DNA from 4 places in the Geobacillus sp. LYN3 genome. Region 1 is predicted to be linked to each of the others. Evidence: predicted binding sites of a transcription regulator. Region 1 holds the regulator's gene; each other region holds the start of a gene.

Evidence for each region. The regulator Rex, encoded in region 1, represses fermentation and respiration genes when NADH is low (regulators of the CRP and FNR family bind a similar motif). The targets are predictions, from matches to a motif close to TTGTGAAATATTTCACAA.
Region 2: ric (iron-sulfur cluster repair di-iron protein) is a predicted target of Rex. The motif match lies at 1,561-1,578, and genes of this name have one in related genera.
Region 3: DCC82_RS06050 (DUF2249 domain-containing protein) is a predicted target of Rex. The motif match lies at 1,398-1,415, and genes of this name have one in related genera.
Region 4: DCC82_RS09695 (DUF3147 family protein) is a predicted target of Rex. The motif match lies at 12,167-12,184, and genes of this name have one in related genera.

The regions. Positions count from the first base shown of each region.
Region 1 covers NZ_QCWL01000001.1:699,736-707,190, forward strand. Annotated here, with positions in the region: gene DCC82_RS03680 (ABC-F family ATP-binding cassette domain-containing protein) at 84-2,018, opposite strand; gene moaC (cyclic pyranopterin monophosphate synthase MoaC) at 2,143-2,664, shown strand; gene DCC82_RS03690 (redox-sensing transcriptional repressor Rex) at 2,654-3,310, shown strand; gene DCC82_RS03695 (twin-arginine translocase TatA/TatE family subunit) at 3,307-3,462, shown strand; gene tatC (twin-arginine translocase subunit TatC) at 3,483-4,229, shown strand; gene DCC82_RS03705 (YdiK family protein) at 4,244-4,426, opposite strand; gene DCC82_RS03710 (CPBP family intramembrane glutamic endopeptidase) at 4,431-5,165, opposite strand; gene groES (co-chaperone GroES) at 5,445-5,729, shown strand; gene groL (chaperonin GroEL) at 5,812-7,431, shown strand.
Region 2 covers NZ_QCWL01000001.1:1,160,597-1,164,364, forward strand. Annotated here, with positions in the region: gene moaA (GTP 3',8-cyclase MoaA) at 1-668, shown strand, start outside; gene ric (iron-sulfur cluster repair di-iron protein) at 719-1,429, opposite strand; gene DCC82_RS06075 (molybdopterin molybdotransferase MoeA) at 1,873-3,132, shown strand; gene mobB (molybdopterin-guanine dinucleotide biosynthesis protein B) at 3,129-3,638, shown strand; partial or broken gene DCC82_RS17990 (molybdenum cofactor biosynthesis protein MoaE) at 3,635-3,768, shown strand, end outside.
Region 3 covers NZ_QCWL01000001.1:1,154,167-1,159,556, reverse strand. Annotated here, with positions in the region: partial or broken gene DCC82_RS06060 (radical SAM protein) at 1-333, opposite strand, end outside; gene DCC82_RS06055 (molybdenum cofactor guanylyltransferase) at 406-993, opposite strand; gene DCC82_RS06050 (DUF2249 domain-containing protein) at 1,099-1,332, opposite strand; gene DCC82_RS06045 (nitric-oxide reductase large subunit) at 1,684-4,047, opposite strand; gene DCC82_RS06040 (Crp/Fnr family transcriptional regulator) at 4,282-4,974, shown strand; partial or broken gene DCC82_RS18840 (DUF2249 domain-containing protein) at 5,044-5,271, shown strand; gene DCC82_RS18835 (DUF2249 domain-containing protein) at 5,281-5,390, shown strand, end outside.
Region 4 covers NZ_QCWL01000001.1:1,853,336-1,868,924, forward strand. Annotated here, with positions in the region: gene metE (5-methyltetrahydropteroyltriglutamate--homocysteine S-methyltransferase) at 3-2,273, shown strand; gene DCC82_RS09650 (acyl-CoA thioesterase) at 2,264-2,713, shown strand; partial or broken gene DCC82_RS09655 (IS66 family transposase) at 2,821-3,109, opposite strand; partial or broken gene DCC82_RS09660 (DEAD/DEAH box helicase) at 3,196-4,415, opposite strand; gene DCC82_RS09665 (Gfo/Idh/MocA family protein) at 4,852-6,135, opposite strand; gene DCC82_RS09670 (nucleotidyltransferase family protein) at 6,516-7,559, shown strand; gene DCC82_RS09675 (glycosyltransferase family 4 protein) at 7,556-8,773, shown strand; gene DCC82_RS09680 (glycosyl transferase) at 8,754-9,890, shown strand; gene DCC82_RS09685 (phosphomannomutase/phosphoglucomutase) at 9,841-11,265, shown strand; gene DCC82_RS09695 (DUF3147 family protein) at 12,248-12,610, shown strand; gene DCC82_RS09700 (DUF3147 family protein) at 12,625-13,008, shown strand; gene DCC82_RS09705 (response regulator transcription factor) at 13,360-15,030, shown strand; gene DCC82_RS09710 (ATP-binding protein) at 15,311-15,589, shown strand, end outside.

The DNA of each region.
Region 1 (7,455 bases):
AAATTGGGGATAAGTTTGTGGGTATGTGACTAACTAAAAAACATCCACGGGTATGCACAACCGTGGATGTTTTTTCGCAATTATTATTGTAATGTATGAAGTGTTTCCCATTCTTCTAGTAATTTTTCTAATTTTCCCTTCATTTCGTCACTCTCTTTTGTTAATTTTTGTACTTTCTCATGGTCTTGATAAATTTCTGGATCGCATAATTGTTCGTCGATGTATGCGATTTGCTGTTCTAATTCGCTAATTTCTGTTTCAATTTCTTCAATGCGCCGCTTGCGCTGTCGTTCTAGTTTTTTCGCCTCTTTTTCCTGTTCGTAGCTAAGTTTCGATGATGCCTCTTCATGAGAACGGCCTGTTTGTTTCTCGGAAGCGAGACGTTCTAGCTCCAGCATTTCCGCCTTTTTTGCGACATAGTAGTCATAATCGCCTAAATACTCGGTAATTCCGTCACTAGAAAGCTCATATACTTTCGTGGCAATTCGATTAATAAAATAGCGGTCGTGAGAAACGAATAAAATAGTTCCGGGATATTCGATTAAGGCGTTTTCGAGCACTTCTTTACTGTCTAAATCAAGATGGTTTGTCGGTTCGTCTAAAATAAGGAAATTGGCTTTTTGCATCATTAGTTTGGCAAGCGCCAGTCTCGCTTTTTCACCGCCGCTTAAGGCCGATACAGGTTTTAATACATCGTCTCCAGAGAATAAGAAACTTCCGAGCACGGTGCGGATTTCTTTTTCCGTTTTGTCAGGGTATTCATCCCAAAGTTCATCGAGCACGCGCTTATTCGAGGACAAATCGGCCTGGTTTTGGTCGTAATAGCCGATTTGCACGTTCGAACCGTAACGGAAATGTCCTGATTGCAGCGGAAGTTTGTTTACAATCGCTTTTAACAACGTTGACTTTCCGATTCCGTTTGGTCCGACCAAGGCGATGCTTTCACCGCGCGTGATGCGGAAACGAATGTTGCGAATGAGCGGCTTGTTCTCATCATATCCGACTGCGACATCTTCAGCGATTGATACGTCATTTCCGCTTTGTCGCTCGATGTCAAAAGAAAAGGAAGCAGATTTTTCATCTCCTACTGGTTTTTCTATTATCTTCATTTTTTCCAACTGTTTCCGCCGGCTTTGTGCACGTCTTGTTGTGGAGGCACGGGCAATATTGCGTTGAATAAAGTCTTGGAGTTTTGCGATTTCTTCTTGTTGTTTTTCATACAGTTTTCGTTCTCGTTCATATTCGGCTGCTTTTTGTTCTAAGTAACGGCTATAATTTCCTGTGTATCGTTTCAATGTTGTCCGTGACAGCTCATATACTTGGGTGACAACTTTATCAAGAAAGTAGCGGTCGTGGGATACGATAAGAATAGCGCCAGGATATGTTTGCAAGTATTGTTCGAGCCATGTTAATGTTTCAAGGTCTAAATGGTTTGTCGGTTCGTCCAAAATAAGCAAATCAGGCTTCATTAAAAGCAGTTTTCCAAGCGCCAGACGAGTTCGTTGTCCGCCGCTTAACGATTGAACGGGAGTCGTCATATAGTCATATTTCGCAAATTGTAAGCCGTGTAAAATCGAACGAATATCCGCTTCGTATTGATAACCGCCTTGTTCTTTATAGCGTTCTTGCAATGCATCATAATCTTTCAATAATTTTTCATAGCGGGAAGAATCGGCGATTAGATCAGGGTCTCCCATTTGCAGCTCCATCTGGCGCAATTGTTTTTCTATTGTTTTTAGAGGAGCAAATACTGTCATCATTTCTTCCCAAATGGATAAAGAGGAGTGTAGACCGCTATCTTGAGCAAGATATCCGATCGATACTTCTTTTGGTTTGATGATTTCTCCACTATCGTAAGACATCTCACCAGCAATAATTTTTAACAGTGTCGATTTTCCTGCTCCGTTTCTTCCGACGAGCGCAATCCTATCTTTGGATTGTATTTCTAATTTTATATTCGATAAAATAAGGTCAGCACCGAAATATTTTGTCAGTTGATTGACTTGCAAAATAATCATTGTTGTTCACCTCTCGTTTAACAATAATAGTGTAGCGTAATTTGTTTTCTTATCGCAATAAAACAAAACGATAAAAGACAGATGCCCAAAAATAGTGTATAGTTTATAAATGGAGGAGATATGCGTGTCATCATTTACGCATTTTAATGAACAAGGCCGTGCAAAAATGGTCGATATTACGGAAAAAGAGGATACCATTCGAGTAGCGGTAGCACAAACGAGCGTGACCGTAAATAAAGAAATTTACGAGAAAATGACAAATCGCATGATTGAAAAAGGGGATGTGCTTGCTGTTGCGCAAGTAGCCGGCATTATGGCCGCAAAAAAAACGTCTGATTTAATTCCAATGTGCCACCCTCTTATGTTAAAAGGTGTCGACATCCAATTTGCATGGCATGTCGAGGAAGAAAAAGCGCTTTACCAATTGCTGATCACCGTAACGGTAAAAACAAAAGGAAGTACAGGTGTGGAGATGGAAGCGCTGACGGCTGCTTCTGTTTGTGCACTGACCGTGTATGATATGTGTAAGGCGCTAGACAAAGGGATGGTGATTGGCCCAACCTATTTAGTGGAAAAATCAGGTGGGAAATCAGGCCATTATCAACGAGAAAACAGTAGTGTTGGGGGATTTGCGAATGAACAATGAACAACCAAAAATTCCGCAAGCAACTGCAAAACGTTTGCCACTATATTACCGCTTTTTGAAAAATTTACATGCTTCAGGAAAACAACGAGTTTCTTCTGCGGAATTAAGTGAGGCAGTAAAAGTTGATCCCGCGACCATTCGTCGTGATTTTTCCTATTTCGGTGCGCTTGGCAAAAAAGGATACGGATATAATGTCAATTATTTATTATCTTTTTTTCGCAAGACGCTTGATCAAGATGAAATTACCGAAGTGGCGTTATTTGGAGTCGGGAACTTAGGGACAGCGTTTTTAAATTATAATTTTACAAAAAATAATAATACAAAAATTGTGATGGCATTTGATGTCGATCAAAAGAAAGTAGGAAAAGAAGTTGGCGGTGTGCCAGTATATCATTTGGATGAATTGGAAAATCGCCTTCACGAAGGAATTCCTGTTGCGATTTTGACCGTACCGGCTCCTGCCGCTCAATGGATTACGGACCGTCTCGTTCAAAAAGGGATTAAAGGAATTTTAAACTTTACACCCGCTCGATTGAACGTACCGAAACATATTCGTGTCCATCATATTGATTTAGCGGTTGAATTGCAATCATTAGTCTATTTCTTAAAAAATTATCCGGCCGATAAAGGAGAGAATAAAAAGTGAAATATTTGTTAATTGTGCTTGTTATTTTATTATTGTTTGGAACGAAAAAACTTCCGGAGCTGGGCAAATCGCTCGGTCAATCGCTGCGGGAATTTAAGGATGCCACTAAAGGATTAACAGACGAGGATGAAAAAAAGCCAGACCAATTATGATTTGTTAGGATGATTGAAGTATGGACGATAAAGAAATGTCGGTGTATGAACACCTGGGAGAATTACGAAAGCGACTTATTATTGTTCTTGTGTTTTTTGTCATTGCCCTTATTGCTAGTTTCTTTTTCGTGGAGCCCGTCATTTTATATTTGCAACGAACAGACGAAGCGAAAGAACTAACGATGAACGCCTTTCGTTTAACAGACCCAATAAAAATTTATTTTCAATTTGCGTTTGTGATTGCGTTTATTCTTACCGCACCAGTTCTGCTTTATCAAATTTGGGCGTTTGTCAGTCCCGGGCTGTATGAAAAGGAACGAAGAATCACATTAAGCTACATTCCGATTTCGATCTTTCTCTTTTTAGCTGGCATTAGTTTTGCGTATTTCATCTTATTTCCTTTCGTCGTTCGTTTTATGCAAAATTTAGCGTCCCGTCTCGGTATTCATCAGGTGATAGGGATTAATGAATACTTTGAATTTTTGCTTCATCTGATCTTGCCATTTGGAATTGTATTTCAGCTGCCGGTAGTTGTGATGTTTTTAACAAGGCTTGGCTTGATTACACCGATGCTATTAATAAAGGTGCGCAAATATGCTTATTTAGCATTATTGATTTTAGCGGCGGTCATTACGCCGCCAGATGTGCTGTCACAAGTCATTGTTATGATTCCGCTTTCGATTTTATATGAAGTGAGCATTTGGATTTCGAAAATAGCTTATCGCAAAGCGCTATTGGCGCAGACGGAACAAGAAAACCTCCCGTGAATGCGGCGGGAGGTTCATTTTTTAAAGTAAAGTACTAACAGACGTATCGCAGTTCCAAAATCAAGCGTAGCTATTATCGCAAGAACGATCGTGAAAAAATTCCAAATGGTTTCATCCGCACTTTGAATCGACAAGTAAGTGAATAAGATGCCCATAAGGAAATAGAAAAAAGCGAATTGTAATGGTGACCTTTTCATCGTACTAAAAGCCTCCAATAATGAGTTGTATCTGTTCTGTTTGCCGCATCATTTTTTCTATCTCATCTGCAAATATCGTTTGTATTAATACGACGAACGTATTCATAGTGACGTGGGCAAAAATCGGAACGAAAATACGCTTTGTTTTCGCGTAAAGAAACGCGAAGGTAAATCCCATTGTCGCATACAGCAGCAAGTGTTCCAATTCCATATGGACAACCGCAAATAAAAGAGAACTAACTAGTGCGGAAATGAAGAAATTATATTTTTGATATAGTGTTCCGAAAATAATTTTGCGAAAAATAATTTCTTCTAAAATCGGTCCGATGATAGAAGTAACGACCATCAATAATGGGGTGACTCGAATCATCTCGACAATTCGTTTGGTATTTTCTGAACCGGGCTCGATGCCGAGCAAGCGCCATTCAATATTGGCGGCAATGCTTTGGGCAAACAAGGCTAAAAAGACGCCGCCAATGGCCCACATCCATGCCGTAGATAACGGAACGCTATAACGGGTGTGCCGCTGTTTTATATCTTCACGCAAGAAAAAGAGAATGATGAGAAAGGCGATGGAAAAGCTGATCACCGCCCAATAGCCAGAGGCGATCTCTGTTGCCACAAAGTCATTTTTTGCGTGTTTTCCAACACCGAGAAAATGCAACAATGGGACCCCTGCAATACCTGATAGCAGCATGATGACATACGTAATAATGACATACCAGTAGCGTCGTTTCAATGAAACTTACCCCTTTGCCGATAAAATAATATAGTGATACTTCCCGTATTGTAGCACATCTTCTATAAAAAATGACAAAAAAAGAATGGATTGTTGTTTAGGTTTGTGGAAATGTGAAATAATTAAAAAGGGCAGGAAACGAGAAAAAACATATTATTTTTTGGTGTTTCCCACTTGCAAAAAAAAGAGAAGTTCATTAATATTATAAGTGTGTTAGCACTCAGTTAAGACGAGTGCTAATAAGAACGGCAAAAATTATTATCAAGGAGGTTGTTTTCCGTGTTAAAGCCATTAGGTGATCGCGTTGTCATTGAAGTGATTGAAACAGAAGAAAAAACTGCAAGCGGCATCGTATTGCCAGACACTGCGAAAGAAAAGCCACAAGAAGGCAGAGTTGTTGCTGTTGGTAAAGGTCGCGTGCTTGACAGCGGTGAACGTGTAGCTCCAGAAGTAGAAGTTGGCGATCGTATTATCTTCTCGAAATATGCTGGTACAGAAGTAAAATATGATGGCAAAGAATACTTAATTTTACGTGAAAGCGATATTTTAGCTGTTATTGGTTAATATAGCGTTGATAACATAGATATGCAAAAATAATACTTAACAAAATACTTAACGATTCTATTTCATAAGGAGGTAACGGGGTATGGCAAAAGAAATTAAATTCAGCGAAGAAGCTCGTCGTGCGATGTTACGTGGTGTGGACAAATTAGCTGATGCGGTAAAAGTAACGTTAGGTCCAAAAGGCCGTAACGTTGTATTAGAGAAAAAATTCGGTTCTCCATTAATTACGAATGACGGTGTAACGATCGCGAAAGAAATCGAATTAGAAGATCCATTTGAAAACATGGGTGCGAAGCTTGTTGCTGAAGTTGCAAGCAAAACAAACGATGTTGCTGGGGACGGTACAACAACGGCAACAGTTTTAGCGCAAGCAATGATCCGCGAAGGATTGAAAAACGTTACAGCTGGCGCTAACCCAATGGGCATCCGTAAAGGTATTGAAAAAGCGGTCGCTGTGGCAGTAGAAGAATTAAAAGCAATCTCCAAACCAATCAAAGGAAAAGAATCGATTGCTCAAGTTGCGGCTATCTCTGCAGCTGACGAAGAAGTTGGCCAATTAATCGCAGAAGCAATGGAACGCGTTGGTAACGACGGTGTTATCACATTAGAAGAATCAAAAGGCTTCACAACAGAATTAGATGTTGTGGAAGGTATGCAATTTGACCGTGGTTATGTATCTCCATACATGATCACAGATACAGAAAAAATGGAAGCAGTGCTTGAAAATCCATATATCTTAATCACAGACAAAAAAATCTCTAACATCCAAGACATCTTGCCTATCTTAGAACAAGTAGTTCAACAAGGCAAACCATTATTAATCATCGCAGAAGATGTCGAAGGCGAAGCACTTGCGACATTAGTAGTGAACAAACTTCGCGGTACATTCACTGCCGTAGCAGTTAAAGCTCCTGGCTTCGGTGATCGTCGTAAAGCAATGCTTGAAGACATCGCAATCTTAACTGGCGGTGAAGTTATCTCCGAAGAACTAGGACGTGACTTAAAATCTACAACAATCGCATCACTTGGCCGCGCTTCAAAAGTTGTTGTAACAAAAGAAAATACAACAATTGTAGATGGCGCTGGCGACTCTGAACGCATTAAAGCTCGCATCAACCAAATTCGTGCGCAATTAGAAGAAACAACTTCTGAATTCGATCGTGAAAAATTGCAAGAACGTCTAGCAAAATTAGCTGGCGGCGTAGCGGTAATCAAAGTTGGTGCAGCTACAGAAACAGAATTGAAAGAACGCAAATTACGCATCGAAGACGCGCTCAACTCTACTCGTGCCGCTGTGGAAGAAGGTATCGTAGCCGGCGGTGGTACAGCATTAATGAACGTATACAATAAAGTTGCTGCGATTGAAGCAGAAGGCGATGAAGCAACTGGTGTGAAAATCGTTCTTCGCGCAATTGAAGAGCCAGTTCGCCAAATCGCGCAAAACGCTGGTTTGGAAGGCTCTGTCATTGTTGAACGCTTAAAAACAGAAAAACCTGGCATCGGCTTCAACGCGGCTACTGGTGAATGGGTAGACATGATTGAAGCTGGTATCGTAGACCCAACGAAAGTAACTCGTTCCGCACTTCAAAACGCAGCTTCTGTTGCCGCTATGTTCTTAACAACAGAAGCAGTTGTCGCTGACAAACCAGAAGAAAACAAAGGCGGCAACCCAGGCATGCCTGACATGGGCGGAATGATGTAATCCCTATAAAAAACAAGGAACACT
Region 2 (3,768 bases), 460 kb from region 1:
AAGAAGCGGGGCTCAAGCGCGTCAATGTCAGCCTGGACGCGTTAGATGACGAAGTATTTAAAAAGATGAACGGGGTTGGCGTCGGGGTTAAGCCGGTGTTAAAAGGGATTGAAGCAGCGCGGGAAGCGGGGCTTGGCGTCAAAGTGAACATGGTCGTCAAAAAGGGAATGAACGACTCGCAAATCATTCCGATGGCGAACTATTTTAAAGAACGAGGCATTACCCTCCGCTTTATTGAATATATGGACGTCGGCACGACAAACGGCTGGGATTTTTCCCATGTGGTAACGAAAAAAGAAATGTATGAACGCCTGCAGCAAATGCATCCGCTTGAGCCGGTGGAAAAAGCCTACTTCGGCGAGGTGGCAAGCCGCTACCGCTATGTTGGCACGAACGTGGAAGTCGGCTTTATCGCTTCGGTGACCGAATCGTTTTGCCAAAGCTGCACCCGGGCGCGCATTTCCGCCGGTGGCACGCTATATACGTGCTTGTTTGCTGCAAGCGGCGTTTCGTTAAAAGAAAAACTGCGTTCCGGGGCCGATAAAGAAGAAATAAAGAAAATGATTGCATCGACATGGAACATGCGGACAGACCGCTACTCGGATGAACGGACGGAGCAAACAGCAAAAACGCGGAAAAAAATTGAAATGTCTTATATTGGCGGATAAACAAACCGGACTCGCTCGTTATCGTGAGCAGTCCGGTTGTGGTTTATTTATTAGGATGTTTCTGTTTCATGAAGAATGCGCGGAAATAAAATGTTATTTTCCAAATGAATATGTTCCAATAAATTTTCCTCAAGAGCTTCTAATCGATTGTAGACAAGCCGGTACGTCCGGCATGCATCTTCTGGCGGGGTGAAGTCATTTGTAATCTCACGAATCGTTTTGATGATATCGCCAGCAACATCATGTTCATTGATAAGTTCGCGAATTGCTTGTTTCATCGTTTCTCTGTTTTCTGGAGTCGGAGTTTCTTCAAATTGTAAAATAAGCGGGAAAGCATGAGTTTCTTCTTTGATCGTATGCTGCTCGAGTTCTGTTTTCAGCTCGTTAAACAACTTATGAATTTGTGCTAGATGCGGGTGATGCGCCCCATGAACGCGAAGCACTTTTGTTACGTAAGGGCTAAGATTAGGCAATTCTTCCGCCAGGTAACGGTGATGTTTTTGGATAATATGGTCGATCAGTTCACTATAAGAAGCTTCCGACCAATTTTTTTCATCTTTTTCAAGTGATTGTGCATAAAGAGTATTTAATTGTTCTAGTATCGCTTTGCCATCTAAGTTTCGTTCTTGTATCGCTTCTTTTAACGGACGCTGTCCACCGCAGCAAAAATCAATTTTGTATGCTTTGAAAATATCGCTTGCTTTTGGAAACTGTGCTACGATATCACCGATGATCGATTGTTCTGTAAACCGTTTTTCCATGATCGGTAACCTCCATTTATAAATTGTTACAACTTAAGCATATTTCCTTTCCTTTTTCTATGTCGTGATGTACATCACACATATGAATAGATTTTGAACAAATGATGTCGAATGACGAATGGAGTGAAAAAATGTGATTAACATCACAACTAGCTTTTGTTCGTTTTCGTACAATAGGAAACAAGAAGGAATGGAAGAGGAGATATGCAATGTTTCCGTTACTACAACATCGGCAGTTTGAAATAGAAAAAACGTATAAAAGAATTAGAACAACAGCTCATCGAAACAATGAAGCAGCATGAAGTCGTAAACAGCCAACATAGTGTGTTGGGAGAATTAGTTGAAAAAATGAAGAAAAAGGTTGATAATGTCAATAACATTGGAACAAAGAATGCATGAATTACAAAAATGGCAATCAATATGGCGGGAAGAGGGATAAAATCATGGTGGAAAAACGAACTCCTATTCCGGTAACAGAGGCAATTCAAAAAGTAATGAAGTATGCGGGAACAGGAGAAGCAGAAACGGTTCCATTAGAAGAGGCATACGGACGGTATTTGGCGGAAGAATTGCGTGCTGATCATGACGTTCCGCCGTTTGATCGTTCTCCTTATGACGGCTTTGCGATACGTGCTGTTGACTCCGCTGCGGCAAAGCTTGACAATCCGGTAGAATTTGAAGTGATTGAAACGATTGGAGCGGGACAAGTAGCGGCGAAAACTGTTCAGCCATTTCAAGCGGTGCGCATTATGACAGGAGCGCAAATTCCAGATGGATGCGATGCGGTTGTCATGCTGGAATTAGCGAAACAATATGAGCGCGATGGAAAAACATATATGTCGATCAAACGCCCCTTTCAACCGGGAGATAACATTTCGTTCCAAGGAGAAGACGCGAAAAAAGGAGATGTGCTCGTCCCAAAAGGAACGTTTATCAATCCAGGTGTGCAAGCATTGTTAGCAACATTCGGGTATGCTCGGGTGAAAGTCGCGAGAAAACCGCGAATTGGCATTTTCGCGACAGGCAGCGAGCTTTTGGACGTATCTGAGCCGCTCGTTCCCGGAAAAATTCGCAACAGCAACGCCTATATGATTCAGGCGCAAGTAGTACGCAGCGGCGCGGAGCCAGTTTATTTTGGAAAATTAGCCGATGATGTGGATACATGTTTTACAGCAATACAAAAGGCGCTGCCACAAGTTGATTTTCTCATCACAACGGGCGGCGTTTCGGTTGGGGATTACGATTATTTGCCGGCCATTTATGAACGCCTTGGGGCAGAAGTGTTATTTAATAAAGTCGCGATGCGTCCGGGAAGCGTGACGACGGTTGCGCAGCTCAATGGAAAACTGTTGTTTGGTCTATCTGGCAACCCTTCGGCATGTTACGTTGGATATGAGTTGTTTGTACGTCCGGCCGTACGGACGCGTCTATTTTCGCCAAAACCGTATTTACGGAAAGCGACGGCAACGTTGATGGCAGACTTTCCTAAACCGAATCCGTTTACCCGGTTTGTTAGAAGTTATGTGGCGGTCGAAGATGGCCGGTTAACCGTGTCGCCTGTTGGGACAGATAAATCGAATATAGTCACATCGCTGGCAAAAGCAAATGCGCTGATGGTGCTGCCTGGAGGGACGCGAGGATTTGCAAAAGGGGATACCGTCGATGTATGGCTGCTAGAAGATGAGGAAGGAAGTGACATATGAACGTTTGGCAAGTGGTTGGCTATAAAAATAGCGGCAAAACGACGCTTATTGAAAAATGGATAAAAATCGCGGCAGCCGAAGGATATCGTGTCGGAACAGTGAAACATCACGGACACGGCGGTTATCCTGAAAGAAACGATTCCTATACGGATTCAAAGCGCCACGAGCAGGCGGGAGCAGTTGCCGTTTCAGTGGAAGGCGGCGGTTTGCTCGAGCTTCACGCATGGCAGCCCGTGTGGTCGCTCGGGCAAATTTTATCATTATATGAACTTTTGCCGCTTGATTTCGTGCTTGTCGAAGGCTACAAACATGAATCATATAAAAAGGTTGTGATGCTGCGAAACGAGGACGATTGGGATTCGCTGTCACAGTTGTCTAATATTATTGCCGTTATTACGTGGGAATCTTCTTCGCGGCTATCTTTCATTCCATATCCTTTATTTTTCATCAATGATGAGGAAAGTTATTTACATTGGTTAATGAATGAGGTGAGAAAAAACGAATGAAGGAACGCCTTTTTATGATTACGGACAAGCCGATTTCCATTGAGAATGTGGTAAAAAAAGTAATGCGCCCCGAAGCCGGAGCGGTGACCACGTTCATGGGAACGGTGCGCGAATGGACAAACGGAAAGCG
Region 3 (5,390 bases), 450 kb from region 1:
ACGAGAAAGGCCAACTTCCTTCGCTTTCCGAATCGCTTCCTTTGTCACGTTCGGCGTCGCACTTGGCGTCATTGAAACATGAAGTCCTTTGTCAATCGCATATTTGGCAAGATCATATACATCTGGGCGCATGAGCGGGTCCCCGCCAGTAAACACGAGAAGCGGCTGATCCATCTCATATATATCATCAATTAACTTTTTCCCTTCTTCGAATGTCAATTCGCGCGGATCGCGGTGATATTGCGCTTCCGCTCGGCAATGAACACATTTTAACTGACATGCCCTTGTTAGTTCCCAAATCACAATAAACGGATTTTCGTTAAAGTCCCTCACTACTATCCCCCTCCTTGTTCTCATTGTACTGCATTGGAGAGGACACTAATGTGATAAATATCACAAAGTGACTTATGTCACAATATCGTCAAACTCATTCGGCGTGTTTACATTGCGAAAGACGATCTCATCTTCCCAAAAATCTTGCTCGTTCACATAGTGGACATGGCAATGGCGAAAAAGCGATTTCATCCTATTATCTTGTGCCTGTAGAAGTTTTTCGATCTGCTTGCATGTTCGCCGATGATATATGCCAACTAATGGCTGAATTCGGCCGAAATGCGCACAGATAATCGCATCAAACTTCTCGTTCGCATATTTAGCAAGTTTTGCCGCTGCTTCTGGACGCATATACGGCATATCGCACGGAAGCACAAATATCCATTCCGCTTCGCATTCTTTCATGACCGTATAAATTCCGGCAAGCGGCCCTTGGCCACGATACCGTTCATCGTCCATAATCACTTTTTCCGCCGTCTTTTGTCGAAAACAGTCTATTAGCGAAGGATGGCTAACAATATAAATATCCTCTACTACTGTGCGTAACGTTTCCACAGCAATTTCAAAAAAATATTTTCCGTTAAATTTGGCAAACGCTTTCGGGCTGCCAAAACGCCGCGACTGCCCGCCGGCAAGAACCACTCCTGCCATTTTGTTCATTCATTTTTCCCCTTTCACCAAAATCTTTGTTTTACTGTACCATGGAAGCAACAAAAAAAAAAAGATTCCCGTCATTCTTTCGGGAATCTTTTTTAGCATTCATGTTTATTTTTTGCCGATTGCGACTCGCCAAATTTCTGGTCCCTCTTCCAAGTACTCCCAAGTAAATTGGTCTGGACGTTCCATCATAAACTGATAATGCAACGGACGCGGATCATGATCGTTTGTTAATTCCATCACTTCACCTGGTTTTAAGCTATCGAATAAGCGAAAGATCGCAGGGTGTCTTTCTCTCGGCTCATAGTCAGGTGCATGAATTTTTGCGGCAAATTGATTCATACTTATTGCCTCCTTTATAGTATAATTAATTATGTATACATCATAATCATTTCTGTCGTTTGTCGTAGTGACGAATATCACAATTGATGGATGAAAATTCTCAATGCCTGTGAAAGGAGAAATGATGATTGGAAGAGCTTGTTGGCTTTTGTTCGCAGTGCGGCAAACCGATACATTGTTTTCATGGTTTCTTAAACGGCGTCATTTGCGACGAAAAAGAAACATTATACTGTTTTCAATGTCACGAGAAAAAAGAAAAAATGCAGAAAACCTAACAATAAACAAGATAGAAAGCGCTATCATAGAAAGATAAAAAGAATCACAGCTATTTGTGCTGTGATTCTTTTTTGTTTATTCTTCTTTTGTCAGATCGACAACCGGGAGCGCTTCTCCCTCGCCGTGTGTCGGTTTACGCAAATGGAATAGCGCTTTTACGCTGAACCCCATAATCACGATGACACCAATTAAGAAAATCGTATCTGGAACAGCACGGATCGTAAGCAAGGTTTGTACAAGATCCTGTTGTAAAAACGCTGGAGAGCGCGACGCCCAATAGCCATGTTCAAACGCTTCTTTCATTTGCAGAATGCCGACTGGCAACAACGTCACTGCAATCATCCCTGCAAGCCCGATATTGAGCATCCAACAGGCAAATTTTAGCCATTTATCGTTCCATGCTTCCGGCTTGACAATATTGCGCAGCGAATACAGCAACACTGCGATGCCAAACATGCCGTAAACCCCCATCATTGCTCCATGGCCGTGAGCTGGCGTTAAAAATTGTCCGTGTTCGAAGTAGCTGACTGCCGGCAAGTTGATTAAAAACCCAAGCACGCCAGCTCCAACTAAATTCCAAATCGCAGTAGAAATCAAGAACCAGAATGTCGATTTATAAGGGAAGTTAACTCCGCCGTCGCGCATCATTTTATATTGTTCATATGCTTCTAAAATAAGCAATGTAAGCGGAATGACTTCGAGCGCCGAGAAAACGGCGCCAAGCGCAATCCATATTTCCGCCGAACCGTTGTAATAATAGTGGTGACCAATTCCGATGACCCCGCTGCCAAGCAAAATCGTAAATTGGAAATATAATGCTCTTACTGTAGATTTTTTTGTAACAAGTCTCAATTGCACTAACAAAAAGCCGATCACAACAACCGCAAACACTTCGAAAATTCCTTCTACCCACAAATGGATAATCCACCAGCGCCAGAAATCTGCCATTGTAAAGTTCGTGTCTGGTTTCATAAAGAACGCAAAGATGTAAAAGAACGGCACTGCAATCGCCGAGTAGAACAATAAGTGAATCAATCCGCCTTTATCGCTCTCCCGCTTTAATCCGCTCTTAATACCGCGAAAGACGATAAACAGCCAAATGAGCATGCCCACTACCAGGATGATTTGCCAAATGCGGCCAAGCTCAATGTACTCCCATCCTTGATGGCCAAGCAAGAACCAGCTGTTCCCTAAATATCCGTTCACACCGAGCCATTGACCGATCATGCTGCCGCCGACAAGAACAACGAGCGCCCAGAACAAAATATCAACGAGAAGCCCTTGTTTTTTCGGTTCATGTCCGCCGACAAGCGGTGCGATAAAAATCCCCATACCTAACCATGATGTTGCAATCCAAAAAATTGCTAGTTGCAAATGGTAGCCTTTCACAATGTTAAACGGCAATAAATCGTGAATCCATTTGATGCCGAAAAAGCTGTCTGGTTCTACATAATAATGGGCAAGCAACGCGCCAAACATCGTTTGAACGAAAAACAGCACAGCGACAATCGCAAAGTATTTTCCTGATTTCACTTGCGAAGGGGTTAATGGCTGCTTGCGCAAATCGATAACTGGAAACTGTCCTTCTTTATATGCTTCTTGCATGCTCAATTGATAACGATAGAAGAAGTACAAAATAATCGCAACAAATAAAATTAAGATGGTCACACTTGCACCGCTCCACCACATGGCGGAAAACGTCATTGTATTTCCTGCATCTTCGTAATAAGGCCAGTTGTTGGTGTACGTAATATTGTCACCGATACGCGGAGTGCTTGATAACCAAGCTGTCCAGAAGAAGAAATCGGCAATTTGCTGAATTTGATCGCTGTCCGCAACCCAAGCGCGATTTGTTTTTGGCATATCCGATTCTTTAATCAACCCTTTTTGCAAGCCCCAACCATCACCGTTTGTAAATACATCGCGGTAATAGTCACGAACTTTTTGAAGCCCATATACTTGTGCATCTGTTAACACAAGCACATCGGTAACTGGGTTGTAGCGATTTTTCCGTATTTCTTTAATGACTTTATCTCGAATGATTGTTTTTTCATCTTTGGATAATTGCGAGAACGATTTACCATATAGTTCTTTTGCTTTATACTCTTGCATTCCTTCCGTGTAAATCTTCAATGCCTCTGCTGTATAATCCGGCCCCATGTAAGAACCATGTCCAAGCACTGTACCGTAATCCATTAATCCGTATTTCTGGAACACGGACTGCCCACCGATAATTGTTTCTTTCGTCATTAATACGTCGCCGCTTTCGCTTCGGACCTCTTTCGGTCTTGGCGCCATTTCTTTAAAAATCCAGTATCCGCCGACAAGCAGGACGGTAAAGCTGATTAAAATCGTAAAAATTAATATTGATTTAAGGAAACTATTTTGTTTCCGCCGTTCGGGACGTAAAGACGGACGGACTGATGGGTTCACTTCCATCTATCCTCAACCTCCTAATCTTTGATTCGTCCCCATTGTAACGCTGCAAAAATAAAAAATATGTGAGTCATGACAAACGCATACTATGATTTATGTCACAGCTCGCATATGAAGAAACTCATAAAATGGTAGTATAGAAATAACAGAAAGCTTGTGGTTCCTTTATTCTTGTCAAAGGGAACTCCACTTGGCGAAAGCCACATTTTTGTGAAATTTATGTAAGGAGATGGAATAATGACAAATGATTGGCTGAAAGAGAGACTAAAAAATGTTCCGCTTTTTCGCGAGTTATCCGATCATGAACTGGAGTCGCTCGTATCGATTTCCCATGTACGCGTTTATAAACCGCGGACGTTTGTATTTATGCAAGGAGACCCGCTCGAGCGTGTCTATTTCATTCATTCCGGGACGGTAAAAATTTATAAAACCGATATGAGCGGGAAAGAACAAATCATCTCGATTTTGCAGACAGGCGAAATGTTTCCGCATACCGGTTTTTTCTTAAAAGGTTCGTACCCTGCGCACGCGGAAGTCATCGACGAAGCGACGTTAATTGCGATCCCAATCGCTGACTTCGAACAAACGTTAATTTGCTATCCAGAGGTATGCATTAAATTATTTCGCGTCATGGGCGAAAAAATCGTTGACTTGCAAAAACGTTTAGAAGAACAAATTCTTCATAACACATATGAACAAATTATTATGCTTCTGTTGCGCTTAACAAAAACAAATGCGGTACCGCAAGGGAAATTTTACCGTTTGACTGCTCATGTGACGAATCGAGAGCTTGCCAACATGATCGGCACCTCACGGGAAACGGTAAGCCGAACGCTTAGCCAATTAAAGCGAAAAGGATTGATTGATATTAATGAAGATGGATTTTACCTTATTGATAAAGAAGGATTGGAAAAAGAAATCTTTTTCTAATGGATGTGATAAAAATCACAACGCTTGAAAATGAAAATTACTATCATAAAAAACAAAGGAGGGATTTCGTTGGGAAAGATTGTAGAGTTGGATGTCCGCGAAGATTTACAAAAGAAAATCGAACCGTTTGAAAAAATTATGAACACAATTAAACCGCTTCAAGCGGGGGACACGTTTATTCTGCATGCGCCGTTTAAACCGATTCCGCTTTTTCCGATTATGAAAGCAAAAGGATTTACGTATGAAGCGGAACAGATTGGGAAAAAACATTGGAAAGTCACGTTCGTAAAACAGGGGGGGAGAACGATGATTCTTGACAATCGCGGGTTAGAGCCGCCGCAACCAATGATGAGAACATTGGCGGCGTTAGGGAAACTGCAGCCTGGAGAAACGTTAACCATCATTAACGACCGCCG
Region 4 (15,589 bases), 1.2 Mb from region 1:
ACTTGTTCATTCGTAGTTCAAATGTAGGGTATCCGCGCATTGGTGAAAAAAGAGAATGGAAAAAAACATTAGAATCTTTTTGGAATGGGCAAATAGACAAAGATCAATTCACAAAAACAATGGAAACGATTCGACTCGATTCCATTCGTAAACAACTTGAGAAAGGAATTGATCTCATTCCGATCGGAGATTTTTCTTTATACGATCACGTGCTAGATACCGCATTTATGTTTGGGTATATTCCAGAACGATTTCAACAAATAAACGATACGCTTGAGCAATATTTTGCAATGGCACGTGGGACAAATGGGCAACATGCGCTTGAAATGACGAAATGGTTTAATACAAATTATCACTACATTGTGCCTGAAATCGGGCAAACGAAGCCGAAATTAGTGGATAATCGCCTATTGAAAGAATACAAGCTTGTAAAAGAAACATTCAATTTAGAAACAAAACCTGTATTACTTGGACCGATTACGTTTCTTTTGCTTTCTAAGCAATACGCGCGACACGAGTGGCGCAAACATCTCGCACAATTAGTTCCTCTTTATGTGGAATTATTCAAACAACTAAGCGAAGCGGGCGTGTCATTCGTCCAAATCGATGAACCGATTCTCGTTCAAGATATAGACGATGACATAGTCGATGCATTTCGTGATGTATATGAAGTTTTTCATCGCGATGTATCAAATATAAACCTTATTTTACAAACATATTTTGATAGCGTACCGCATTATCGTGAAATCGTTGCTTTACCTGTCGCAGGCATTGGGCTTGATTTCGTGCATGACGATGGCGAGAACATGAAAAACATAAACACGTACGGATTTCCGAAAGATAAAATATTAGTTGCTGGGATTGTAGACGGTCGCAATGTATGGAAAAGCTCGCTTGCCCAAAAAGCAACGCTCCTTCATCATTTAGCAAACGTTGCCGAACAACTGATCATTCAACCGTCTTGCAGCTTACTGCATGTTCCTGTCACGACAAAACATGAACATGCATTGCCGACGGAGCTTGCTGGGGCTTTATCATTTGCCGATGAAAAATTAGATGAAATACGTATGTTGACAGAGTATATGAACGGAAACGTAACGATCGACGAGCTAATCAAATACGATGAACAAACAAACGTTTATTTCGCCAAACTTCACCACGAACAAGAACAAACAGCCGAAACCGTTCCGGTAAGCCGAACACCTTACAACGAACGACGAAAAGTACAACAAGCACATTTACAACTTCCGCTGTTGCCAACAACGACGATTGGAAGCTTCCCACAAACGAGCGACGTGCGCCAAGCTCGAATGAAGTGGAAAAAAGGCGAATGGAACGACAAGCAATACAAGTCGTTTATAAAGAAAGAAATCGCAAAATGGATCGACATTCAAGAGCAACTTCAGCTCGATGTGCTTGTCCATGGCGAATTTGAACGTACAGATATGGTGGAGTTTTTCGGTGAAAAACTGCAAGGCATGGCATGCACAACAAACGGCTGGGTGCAATCATATGGATCACGTTGTGTGCGCCCACCTATTATTTTTAGCGATATTGCCTATCAACAACCGATGACCATAGAAGAAACAGTATATGCCCAATCATTAACGACTAAACCTGTGAAAGGAATGTTAACAGGACCAGTAACTATTTTAAACTGGTCGTTCGTTCGCGACGATATTCCACGAAAACATGTGCTGGTGCAGCTCGCCCTCGCCATTCGTGAGGAAGTATTGCAGTTAGAAAAAGAAGGAATACGCATCATTCAAGTCGATGAGCCAGCGTTACGGGAAGGATTGCCGCTCAAAAAAGAGAAACATGCATCATATTGGGAAGATGCCGTTATGGCGTTTCGCCTCGCTACCTCATCGGTGGAAGAGGAAACGCAAATTCATACGCATATGTGCTATTCACAATTTGAACATATGATGCATATCATTGATGAGCTTGATGCGGATGTCATTTCTATTGAATCGTCGCGAAGCCACGGTGAACTTGTTTCTGTATTTGAAACATATGAGTATGAGAAGGGAATCGGATTAGGGGTGTATGACATTCATAGCCCACGCATTCCGACAAAAGAAGAACTAAGCGAACAAATCGAACGGGCACTTCGCGTTCTTCGTCCAGAACAATTTTGGGTCAATCCTGATTGCGGATTAAAAACTCGAAAAGAAGAAGAAACGATTGCCGCACTTCAAGTGATGGTAGAGGCAGCACGCGAATACCGCGAGCGTCTTTTAGCGTACGGAGGGATGAAATCATGGAAGTAAGCGTCGAGCAGTCAAAAACGATTCAAACGCGTCTCGTATTACCTTCTGATACAAACCATCTCGGCACGATTTTTGGCGGTACCGTTTTAGCTTACATTGATGAAATTGCGGCAATATCCGCCATGCGTCATGCACGAAAAGCAGTCGTCACCGTTTCGATTGACAAAGTTGATTTCATTTCGTCCGCAAAAGTTGGCGATATTTTAAAGCTTGAAGCATTCGTCTACTCGACCGGTCGCACATCCATGAAAGTATTCGTCAAAGTCGAAACAGAGGATTTATTTACAGGTGAACATCACTTAACAACGACATGCTTTTTAACAATGGTCGCCATCGATCAAAACAAAAAACCGACCCCTGTTCCAAAAGTCACCATTCGCGAACAGGAGGAACAAATCGTACAACTGTATCAGCAAAACAAACGAAACAACAAGGCATAGATATTTACACGAAAAAACCACACGCCCGATTACATATATCGTAATCTATGGCGTGTGGTTTTATCACTCTGTACAATTAGGAAAAAGTTGTTAAAAACTCTCTGCGCTCCGCCTTGTCCGCCTAGCTTGTTGCCAGATGGCTTACGAGAGGAATGGGTATGGACAAAACGGTCAGGGTCAGAAGATCGGGCAAATGGCTATTGGAGCTGTTTTTTTCGTGCGTGCTTCTAGTCCTTGAACGCGATACTTGAGTTGTTCATTTTCTTTGCGTAGTTGTTTGTTTTCTGTAAAAATCTGGTCGATAACTTGTTGTTGATGGGCAATTAGCTGTTTTTGTTGTTGGACTTTGCCGATGAAGCTCTCAACTGTAAATACAGCTTGTTGTACCGTCAACATGCGATTCACCTCCTTGTCTATCAATATTCACATCATAGACAGGAAATACAAAAAATATTCAGCTCACTTGATCATGTGGCTGAATAGTTACACTTTGGAATATCGATTCCCTCGTTAAAAATATTGACAGTAAAAATCAACTCTAAAGGGTGGTTTTCATCTTCTAGCTGTTTAATGACTTTTTCTCGATAATCGATGCTGTGCTCACCGGTCAAGTAGGTTGTATGATACCCACGTTTGTTAAATTCCTCACTCATATATTTCGCGTGTTCAATGTTTGTGCAAAATCCTAGCCCGATCATCCGGTCACCGTGGTAGCCGTAGGTCTTAATCATTTCGATAATAAAATCTGTCCGTTCATTGGTTTTTAATGCTTTTACAAGAGCATCTTCATCAAAGAAGCCGTTTTTAAGAGGGATTTTACTGTAGTCAACGGTATGGTCTGATACACCGAAATAGTGAAACGGTGCTAGTAAATTGGCCTCTAGTGCTTCTCTCAAGCGAATTTCGTAGACAATGTTATGGTCACAAAGCGCTAAAACATCTCGTCCATCCATTCGTTCCGGCGTAGCGGTCAAGCCTAGTAAAAACTTCGGTTGAAAATAGTCGATCACTTTTCGATACGTCGGTGCTTCGGCATGATGAAATTCATCGATAATTATATAGTCAAATTCGTCTCGCTTAAATCGTTTTAAAATCTCGTCTTTATGCAGGGATTGGACCGTGCTGAACAGATAAGGTTTATCAAATTCTTTGACCGTTCCAGTAATTTTTCCGAAAATTTCTTTCTTCGGGATCACTTGCTGAAATGTCTTAATCGCATTATCTAAAAGCTCTTCCCGATTTCAAGCTCTAATAGCGGCCGGATGATGAGCTGTAATCCCGACATACGAATAAAACTGACCATAAAATCAACAGAGTCGGCCGTCAACATTTCATATTTAAGAGTTTTAAAAAAGTTTTTCATTGAGTGTTTGTCATTATGCAACAAGTTCAATCTTGATAAAAACAAATCTTTAATAACAGGTAATTCCCTGTTGGAATAGTTATATGTAATCATCGAAAGCGGTAAAGAAAGTTTTTGTTGATGATCGGATGCTAAATTGGAAATGTGTTCTGTCAGCTGGATAATCTCATCAAAACGATTTTCGTCGGCAAGGCGCTTAAATTTATCTCCAAGCTGCTTTGCTGCATGAAGAATAAGGACTTCTATATATTCTTTTGGAGAAAGACGTTGAATGATATTTGATTCGGGATATGTTTTATTTGCGAGATATAGTTCTTCAAAGAAACCTTTCTTTTCCAAGTTGCTCACCTGAAAATTTATTTTTTTTTCTATTATTTTAGCAAATTAAGTTTGTTAATGTTATTATTTGTTATCTATTTTCTATTAAGATGGATGAAGGGATCTTTTCTTTCGATTTGTGCCTGTCTTAGTTTTCTGTATTGTATTGGCGAAAGGGAGGCGACGTGGATGCCGGATAAATTAGCGGGCAGTTGTTATTTTTGGAAGAATGGTTACTCTTAATCCCTGTTGTGCATCATTGGTCAAATATGATATTCGGCTCAGTGGCATAGGTGAGAAAGGTTCACGACGATAGGGTAGTTTTGATTTCCAACGACAGAACTATAAAAATTTGAAACCGTCAACCAGGCGTTTCCCTGGTTGGCGGTTTTTTTTTCGTACGCCCAACAGATGGAATTATTTAATGATGTCCAGAAAGGAGATGGTTGGGTGCGAATCAAGGTGAAAGCGGTCTCGTCTGATTGGATGAAAAGTCCCGACTCAAGCCTTCCTGCCAAGCTTCCGAAACCGTGCAAGCTTCGGCGAGGGCTAGGTCGGATGCGGCGTCGTCAGGCGTTACCAGTCCGCTCCAGTTCGGGTCTTGGATCATCCGGCAAAAGTCTAGGAAGCGGGCTTGGACCATCGCCTCATACCATCCTTGTCGATCAACTAATGATAACGTCCGCCGATACGGTAGGCGGGAAACAGAAGAAGAGGATGTACGATCGGACGACGGGAACCGCGATGCGGCCCATGTCCGTACCTGTTCGCCAGCGTTTGCCGCAGGTTGCGTAGGTATGGTGTCGAGAAGAGCGTCGATTAGTTCTGCCTGTTCTGCTGTGAGCACGCCCTCGACGTACAGACGTTGAGGAATCCAGCCTTCAAGCACAATCCGCCCTTGGGCACAGTGGACTTCCCATTGTGTCGATTCGGGAGCGTCCGCCTCCATTGTGAATCCGTGGTAGTACTGAACCGGTACGTACTCGTTCGGAGATTCGGCGCCTGCCTCTTTTGTCGGCAATTGCGCTTTCTGTACATGGCCCTGACGTGTGCAGCTGCGGTGAATCACACTCGCCCACACGCGCGACTGCTCGCCGTTTGCTTCGGTTGCGGCAAAACCGCGCGCATCCACAGGTTCGCCAAACCAGTGGCGACCGACTTCGAAGAAGTGAACCCCATGTTCGATGAAGATGCCTCCACTCAATTCGCGGTTCCAGAACCAATGCCCAGATGTGACGCGGTGTGCGGCGTTGTGGAGACTGGCGTGGTGCGCACGACCCAATAGATGGTGACGGAGCATCCATTCGACCGCTTCCACCAACGGGTTGTAGCGCAAGACCAGATTGACGGCGAACGCTCGCCGTTGTTTCGCTGCGAGCTGGGCATTGCTTTTCAGCGCCGCTGAAGTCAGCGCCCCTGGTTTTTCCAGCAACAGATGCTTTCCTTTCGTCAACGCAAGTTCGCCGAGCGGTGCGTGGAGGTGAGGCGGTGTTGTCAGGATCACCACGTCGATGTCCGGATCGTGGATAAGTTCGGACGCTTCCCGATATTCGCGCGGGGGAGCGGCATCGGATCGATGGTGGCGATAGGCGTCCAGCACGCGCTGGCGCTTTTCGTCAGTACGGCCAGCAACGGCTGTCAACTGAAATTCCGGCAACGGAGCGAGAGCGCCGGCCAAGAACTCAGCAAAAGCGCCTGCGCCGGCAATTCCTACGCGATATGGTGGGAGCGGATAAGGCATGGCATCTTTACCTCCTTCATCTCGTATGAATCCTTATTATCTTATATTATGTCAACAATTGTATTATACCGAAAAGACAGCTTTTGGCGCTCCTGTTTTGCGTCCTTCTTAGCACAGAGGGACGCAAAGTCCCAAATCCTCAGGCTTTCTCTTTAGCAGCATGGAGATCGCTGAGCAAACTCAATGTGGTCCAACCAAAAGTACGAGCGTTTTACTTGCCATCACAGGGGATATTATGTATACTAATTATTAGCAACCGGTGATATTGAGTGCTAACAATCAACCTCTCATCTTTCATTTTTTCATTCATCCATCTGTTTCGGTCTTCATAGTAATTTAGTAAACCCTATGAATTTCGAAACTAATGGAGGGATGGCAAAATGAAAGCATTGCTGCTAGCTGGAGGTTTGGGCACACGTCTACGTCCACTAACTGAAAACCTACCGAAACCAATGGCACCCATTGCAAATCGCCCATGGTTGGAACACCTCATCACTCATCTGCGTGAACAAGGCGTCGATCAGTTTGTCATAGCCGCTCACCACTGCTCAGATGTGATTCGTCGTTACTTCGGCGACGGACGGCGCTGGGGAGTGAAGATTGAGTATGCTCTCGAACCGTTTCCGATGGGGACGGCAGGAGCCATCAAAAACGCGGAGCGACTACTCGATGAGCGGTTCTTGGTTTTCAACGCCGACATCGTCCACTTGCCACAGTTGATTCCTCTTCTTGAGTTTCACCGCCAGCACGGTGGAATTGCCACCATTGCACTGACAGAAGTAGATGATCCTTCTTCATACGGAGTAGTTGAACAGGATGATACCGGACGGATCTTGCGTTTTATTGAGAAACCGCGCCCTGAAGAGGCACCGTCAAATCGAATCAACGCCGGCTTGTACATCCTCGAACCGGAGGTTATGCGTTATATTCCGGCGCAACGCGAGGTCTCGATTGAACGCGAAACGTTCCCGCGTTTGATTCAGGAAAACGCTGGAGTCTACGGTATGGTAAGCAGTGGCTACTGGCGCGACATGGGAACTCCGGCACGTTATCGCCAAGTTCATTGGGATGCGCTCGACCGACGTTTTCCTCTTTCCATGCAAGGGCGTCAGGTTCAGCCAGGTGTTTGGACAGGGGAAGGCGTCGAATTAGGTTCCGGCGTCCTCTTGGTGCCACCAGTATTAATTGGAAATAATGTGAAAGTAGGCGACCAAGCGGTGATTGGTCCATACGCGGTGATTGGTGATAACTGCTACATCGGTGCTCGCGTGCATTGTTCGAACTCCATCCTTTGGGATCGTTCAGTCGTACGCGATGGTAGCCGTCTCAGCAACAGCATTTTCGGGTATCGGACCGTGGCGCCTGCCGGCGAGGAGTTCGAGAATTCTATTATCAACCAACCTCAAGAGGTGATGCAGGCATGAAGCGGATCGCATACGTCAGCACATATCCACCGCGTCGTTGCGGCATTGCCACGTTCACCGAGCATCTTCTTGAGAGCGTGAGCGCCGCCGGCAAACGACGAGATGTCGATCCGGTGATTGTGCTCTATAACGAAAGCGATGACGATTCAGTGTACCGGAACAATCCGAAGTTTTGGCCGCTGGCAGCACAGGACCGAGCGGCTTACACGCGAATGGCGGAACGGGTTAATCTTAGCGATGTCTCAGTAGTGGTCTTGCAGCACGAGTTCGGTATTTTCGGAGGCGAAGCGGGTGAATACATACTGGACTTCGTCCGAGCCCTGAAAAAGCCGCTTGTCACGACGTTTCATACCATCTTTGCTGATCCTCAACCGCCTTATCGCCGTATTCAGCAAGAAATTGCCGATGCGAGCGACGCTATCGTGGTTATGAATCGTCAGGCGATTTCGTACCTGACACGAGCGTTTAACTTGCCGGAGAGTAAAATCTTCTACATTCCGCACGGTTCACCAAAGCCGCTCAGTGAGGAACGGGATCGCCTTCGCCGCCGCTTGGGCTTCGAAGGACGCAAGGTTATGTTCACTTTTGGATTGCTCAATCGCGGCAAGGGCATCGAGTCAGTGATCTCCGCCTTGCCGGGAGTCGTTCGCGAAGTGCCGGAGACGCTATATGTCATCGCCGGACAGACACACCCTGAAGTGAAAAAACGCGAAGGAGAAGCGTACCGCGAGGAGCTTCAGGAGATGATCCGTCGCCTCGGACTGGAGGAGAACGTACGAATGATCGACCGCTATTTTAGCGAGGAGGAACTCATCGCCTATTTGACGGCGTGTGATCTTTACGTCACTCCGTATCCGGGGATGCAGCAAATTACCAGCGGCACCTTGGCCTATGCGGTTGGCGTGGGCCGTCCGGTTCTCTCGACGCCATATGAACATGCCCGCGACCTGTTGCGCGGATGCGAGGAACTGTTGCTGCCGTACGGCGACACTGAAGCCTGGGAGCGGCAGTTGCGGCGGCTGTTGGCCGATGATGCGGCTTTGCGGCAGTGGGAAGAGCGGATTCGGAAGATTGGTGAAACGACGCACTGGCCTCGTGTAGGCGAGCAACACCTGCAACTGTTTGCAAAGCTCTGCAGTGAAACGGACGGTGATGAAAAAGCCAAAGAGCGATTGGAAGGAGAGGTGAATCCCGTTGCCTCTGTCAGTCGTTAAGTTCGATCATTTAGAACGCATGACTGACGACACGGGGCTGCTTGAGCATAGCTTGGGGCGCATTCCGCGCCGACGCGAGGGATACTCAACCGATGACAATGCGCGTGCCATCTGGGTGTGCATGGAGTGGCTTGATTTATTTGGAGACGATGAGTCCAAGGAGCAAAACAGGCTATATCGGCTGTTGGATCGATACTTGGCCTTCTTGCTCTGGGCGCAGAGGGAGGACGGCTGGTTCCAGAATAACTTTCATTTTGACCGGACGCCGGAATCAGAATCACGCTCAGACGACTGCCTAGGCCGATCACTCTGGGCTGCGGCAGTGGCGTACGTAAATCTCGATGATGAGGCCCGGAGATGTGTGGCCGCCGAGATCCTGGGCCGGGCGCTTTCGGCCAGCCGCGGGTTGCGGTTTTTGCGCGGTCAGGCATGGGCTCTTGCGACTTGTTGCCTGCTATTGTCTAAGCGGAGAGACGGTTTGGATTTGCCTTCTGGTGTGACCGAGGCTGATCTCATCAATCTGGCGGACGTATTTGAGCGGAGTTTGCTCGACGCTTACCACATGAACAGAACGGATGACTGGCGTTGGTATGAGCCGCAAATCACCTACGCCAATGGGCTGTTGCCGTGGGCGTTGTTTGTGGCCTATCGGTATCGCGGCCGCGTTGAGACGCTGCAGGTAGCTAAAGAAAGCCTCGACTTCCTGCTGGATAAGATGAGCGGCCAGGGAGGCGTCATCCGTCCTATCGGCAATCGCGGTTGGTGCAGCCGCAACGGACGCGCTGACTGGGATCAGCAACCCGTTGATGTGATGAAACTGGCCTTGGCCGCCCGCGAGGCCTATCGGGTATTGGGAGACGACACGTACCGAGAAGTCGTTCGTCGCTGCCGCGATTGGTTTTATGGCGATAACGACCTTGGTGTTCCCCTCGCCGATCTGAGCGATGGGAGCTGCTGTGACGGCCTAAATTCGGATGGGCCGAATCCGAATCGAGGGGCTGAGTCGACACTTTCCTATTTATTGACGGAAGCTATGGCAAATTCCTTGCAATTGGAGGTGGCTTTCAATGAGTCTTTCGATGGAACAACGATCCGTTCTACCGAAGCACGTGTTTAAAGAGTACGATATTCGCGGACGCGCAGGAGAGGAGCTCGACGAGAATTTTGCCTATTTGTTAGGATTGGCGTTTGCGGAAATGGTACGGCAAGCCGGTGAGGAGAAAGTGGTGGTTGGCCACGACAACCGCATCTCTTCACCTGCATTACACCGTGCGCTGATTGCGGGGCTTAGCCAGGCGTCGTGTCGGGTGATTGACATCGGTCAGGTGACGACCCCGATGTTCTACTACAGCCTCGAGTACACTAATGTGCCGTGCGGCATGATCATCACCGCAAGCCACAATCCAGGCGACGAAAACGGTTTTAAGATTGCAATGAATAAGACTACCATTTATGGCGAGCGCATTCAGGAATTGCGGCGGACGATGGAGCGGATTCTCCACTCACAAGGGATCAGCCGCATCGACACGTGGAAGGAAGGATATGTGGAGACGCTTGACATCGAACCGGCCTATCTGAAAATGCTGCAAGACAAGATCCAGCTGGGATCGCGCAAGCTCAAGGTAGTGGTCGATTGCGGCAACGGGACCCCTTCGGCGATTGCGCCGAAAGCCTTGGAGGCATGGGGCTGCGAGGTCATACCTTTGTATTGCGAATCCGATCCGACATTCCCTAATCACCATCCAGATCCGGTGGTACCGGAGAATCTGAAGGATTTAATTGACGTGGTGCGACGGGAAAAGGCGGATCTCGGTGTGGCATTCGATGGCGACGGTGACCGATTGGGAGTCGTCGACGAGGCAGGAAACATCCTCTGGGGCGACCAATTGATGATTTTATTCTGGCGTGAGATTCTCCGTCGCTATCCAGGGGCCGAAGCGCCGGTTGAGGTCAAGTGTTCGCAGGCGTTGGTCGAGGAAATCGAACGGCTTGGCGGCAAACCGTTCTTCCATCGCACTGGCCATTCACATATTAAGGCGACACTGCGCAGCCGGCCAGAGATTCCGTTTGCAGGAGAAATGTCCGGACATCTGTTCTTCAATGACGAGTTCTACGGCTATGATGACGCCTTGTACGCGGCGGGGCGGTTGTTGCGTATACTCTCCAATGATGACCGCAAGCTGTCGCAGCTATTTGCCGACGTCCCACGGTATCATGCCACTCCGGAGACGCGCGTGCCTTGTCCGGAAGAGCAGAAGGCGGAAGCCATCGCCGCGGTCAAACAGCGGTTTGCAAGCAGTCATAAGGTCGTAGACGTGGACGGCGCCCGCATCCAGTTCAAAGACGGTTGGGGATTGGTGCGTCCGTCGAATACGCAGCCTATCCTTGTTCTGCGCGCCGAAGCCAAGTCGCCGGAGACATTGGCCGATATCAAACAGCAGCTGGCTGACGTACTCAGCAAGCCGCCGCTTAACTTGACTATTCCATGGTGATGTGGAGCACGATTGAAATCGGATCACCGATTATCGGCGCTGTCCCGAACAGCGTAGACTGTTCGGGACGGTGCCGTTTTCCTTTTTTGCAGTTATGTCGTGTCACTTATTGACCATAAAAAGTGACTGTTCCGGCACGAGGAACCACAAATGCGAAGTCAGGAATGTTTATGGCGGCGGTGCCTAGATTTAGTGTTCCTGCACTAAGGTCAACAGTTGGCGCAGAACTTCCGAATCCAAGGATAGATCCAGTACTAACTACTACACCTAAAACATCAGTTGTAGACAGTGCAACAGGAGTTAGTCCAGATGCATACGGAATAATAGCACCAGCCCCTGGAGGTCCTGGAGGTCCTGGAGGTCCTGGAGGTCCCGGAGGTCCCGGAGGTCCTTGCGTTGCAGGTCCATTCACTGTCACTACTTGCCCATTAATACAACCACATCTTATCTTTGGCTTATGGTGATCTTTACATTTTTCTTCCCAATCTTTTGACATATGTTTCACCTCTTTTAATTAAGATTCGATATTAATATATGAGCAGGATAATAAGTTTGATTAGACAAGTTGTAGGTTAAGTGTTTGTATTTCCAAAATTAGGCTATTGAATATTCGGAGATGAGATAGCCAAAAGGAGGCATTCCCTCTTTCTCTTGTAGATTTTTTCAGTTCAGAATGTTCATTGATGTTCCAGCTAGCCATGCTGTTTTTGAATGTTTGCATTTACGTTGTTCATATGATGATTAAATCGATTTACTATAAAAATATTTGCCGCCATGGTTGGGAGTAAGAAAAAATAAGTTTTATTCAAACATTTGTCACAAATTTGGAAGTGTAAGCGTTACAAGAAAAAAATTAAATAAAAGTTCACAAGCGTTTGTTCTATCGTCGTTTACAATATATACGTGAAAATAATCACAAATAAATATATAAAAATAATATTTACCTCACTAGATTGGTCACCAAAGAAAGGATGAATCTATCTTGGAGTCATTATCAATTAGTGGAATAGTTATTCGATTTTTATTAGGGGGAGGCGCGGTCGTCGCTTCTACCATTATCTCGAGAAAATTAGGGCCGAAAATAGGAGGAATTTTTGCTGCCTTTCCCGCTGTATTTTTAGCAGCATTACTGACACTTCGGCTCGATGCAAAGGGCAGTGAATTAGTGGAAAAGTCGATTGTTCTATCTCAAGGAGCCGTTGTTGGGATGTTCATCAATATTATGTGTGCAATAGGGGCCGTTTACTTTTGTACTAAGCAAGGTTGGAAACGTGGGCTTACACAATCAATAGCTGGGTGGTTTCTCGTTTCCATCCTTTTTGCTGTCATTTCAGGATATTTTTAATTAAAGGTGATTGTATGGATAGACGTGATTTATTTTTCCGTTTTTTATTCGGCGGATCAGCCGTTGTGTTAAGTTATGTAACGGCAAAACTATTACCATGGAAAGTTATCGGGGGAATTTTTGCCGCATTTCCAGCCGTTATGGTTGTTGCTGTGATGATGGTTGGCATGAAGAAAGGTTCTAAAGAAGCAGCGAAAACTGCGCAAGGGTCTGTTTATGGGATGATTGGTGGTTTCATTTGTGTGTTAACGGTTTTATTTTCTCTACAATTTACACAAAATTGGTGGGGAAGTTTTATCTTTGGGTTGATTACATGGTTTGCAAGTTCATTATTCCTTGTATACATGCGGGATCATAAAAAAGAAAATAGAGCATCAAATATCAAATTGGAACATTGATAAAGAGGTGGCAGACCGAAAAACAATGGAGCCATGAGTAACGAATACAGAAGCCTGGCATGATACGAACGTGCCGGGCCTTTTATATGTTATGAAAGATTGAATTAATAGAATCGTAAACAATAGATGGAAAATGGTAGAGGTTGTTTGCCTGTTAACTGATGGTTTTGATCAATCGGCATTTCAAGACTAAAAAATTATTAACAGATCGACTTATGATATTGAACATATGAAAATAGGACTATATAGTTGAATTATCTATCCTTATTTTCCTAAACTTGACTTCGCTTTACTTATACGTAAATAATAGATAAGGATGACAATATTACAAGTAAGTGAGTTGAGGAGGAATTGAATATTAAAGATTTTTTGCAGCATGTTCAAGATGCATATGCAGCACTCACGGAGTTAAGCATTATTATGCTTGATTTACAGCATCAACCTGTTACAAAAGTCTCAAATATAACGGAATTAGCGGAGCTTGTACTTTTTTCTCCAGATAAGCCGTTTCCTCCTTCATGTTTTCCGAATGACTATACCGAATGGCAACGTCCGATGGTTGTTCAGACAGGGTATTGGGGAGTAAAGGCAATTGTCGCACCTGTACTAGTGGAACAAAAAGTCGAGTATTGGATTTGGGCAGGTGCGTTTATTGAAGAAGAGACAAAACCGATGATCAAGGAGCAGTGTTTTCGTTTCCCTGACTCACAAATATGGCTTCAAGCCATTGAACAAACAAAAGAGCAAACGATATCGGCGGTGGAAAAAAAGTTAAATGATATTGAAAAAATGGCAACAATATGTGGCGAGTTTATTAGCAATAATAGACAAAAACAACATTACGAACAGTACTTCTATTTATTAGATACGGCAGTGGATCGTGCGCAACAGTTTTCTTTGCATATGGACGATTTTTTACATATGTTTCAAAAGATAGACTCTGATATAGATTTTTCATTGTATATAAAACGGCAAAATCGCGAATGGGTTGTTGCACACGCTGTGGGAGAAAAGGCAGAACAGCTTTGGAATCAGCAGATAAAGACCGCTTTTCCTCCACTATCAAACTCCCTATTTCATTCGCACAATGTTGTTTGTGTTGAAAATGCCGCGCTTGACCCACGTTTTGCTTTTTTCGTGAAAAATGGAATAAAACCGAGTACTGTTGTGATATATCCGATTTTGCACAACGATGAAGTAGAAGGCTGGATTGTGATCGGCAGTCAAACAAAACGTTCATTACCGAAAGAGGCAGTCCAAATCGGCGCTATTCTCATGAAATATTGGCAATTACATTCCAAATATGAATTAGCTTACATAAAAATGGATCGACATTTCATGAGATTATCGATGTTAATAGAAATTGGCCGGGCAATGAATGTTGTAAAAGATACCGATGAAATTATACGGATGATGACAGATTTTGTTGCGGAACTGGCGTACGGTGATTTCGCATTTACAGTGTTAGCCGATCATAAAAGGAAAGTAAAGGTTCATTGTGGCGCCATTTCAGAACAACAAGTAACAGAATATTATGAAGATGTTTGCCAACGCTACTTTTCTACTGAAAAAAGACTGCTAGAAAATATACCGAAGCTGCGTGAAACAAAGTTTGGGACTGTAATGGAAATTTCATTTTCGGTTCATGAACATGTGCACGGCGTGATGGCTGTTCATTTGAAAGATATCGAGGCTGCAAAAGAAGCGGAAGTATATGTTGCGGCATTAATAGGGATCGGCACAATGGTCATGAAGCAAAATACTTATCAGACGTCAAAGCAAGAATTGAATATCGATATGCTATCGGAACGCTTAACGACCCGGGAGATGGATGTGTTAAACTTATTAGTCCAAGGATGCAGCAACCGCGAAATTGCGGATCGATTATTTATTAGCATTCATACGGTGAAAAACCATATTACAAATATTTTTCAAAAAATAGGGGTAAACGACCGTTCTCAGCTAATTGCTCTTGTATATCAGTTAAACAATCGTAAAGTTATCAATGAGGAACATCATTAGACAAAATTATGGATCGATGATGTTCCTTTTTTATTTTCTGCTTGTTTAACATGGAAATGTTTTGGTATATAGGAAATAGGAAGCAAAATAAATTTGTATTATAATCATTAATAGTATATAAGAACTAGGTATTTAGTTATAATAAACATATAGAAGCGAACATAGTGCGATGTTGCTGTGTTGTTATAAAGATGCTCATCCCCTATGAATAGAAAGTGTTATCGTACTTACAAAAGTACTATTTAGCACACATATTATAGAAGAAATAGGGGGAATATTGATGGAAAGTATAAGTATAAGGAGAAATATCACAGTAATGGAAGATTCTGATATTATGAAAGCGATGGATATAACCGAGCAAATCGCAAGTGAAATGGGATTTTTGCCACGTGATTGTCTCTTTCTTCGATTAGCAACGGAGGAAGCGTGTACGAACGCGTATGAATATTGTCAAAAAACAAACCAGCTGCCTTTTGAAGTATTTTGGAAATGTGGAAAAGAGAATTTGATTATTGGTGTAAAGCAACATGGAAAGAAATTTGACATTACAAGAAAGGAT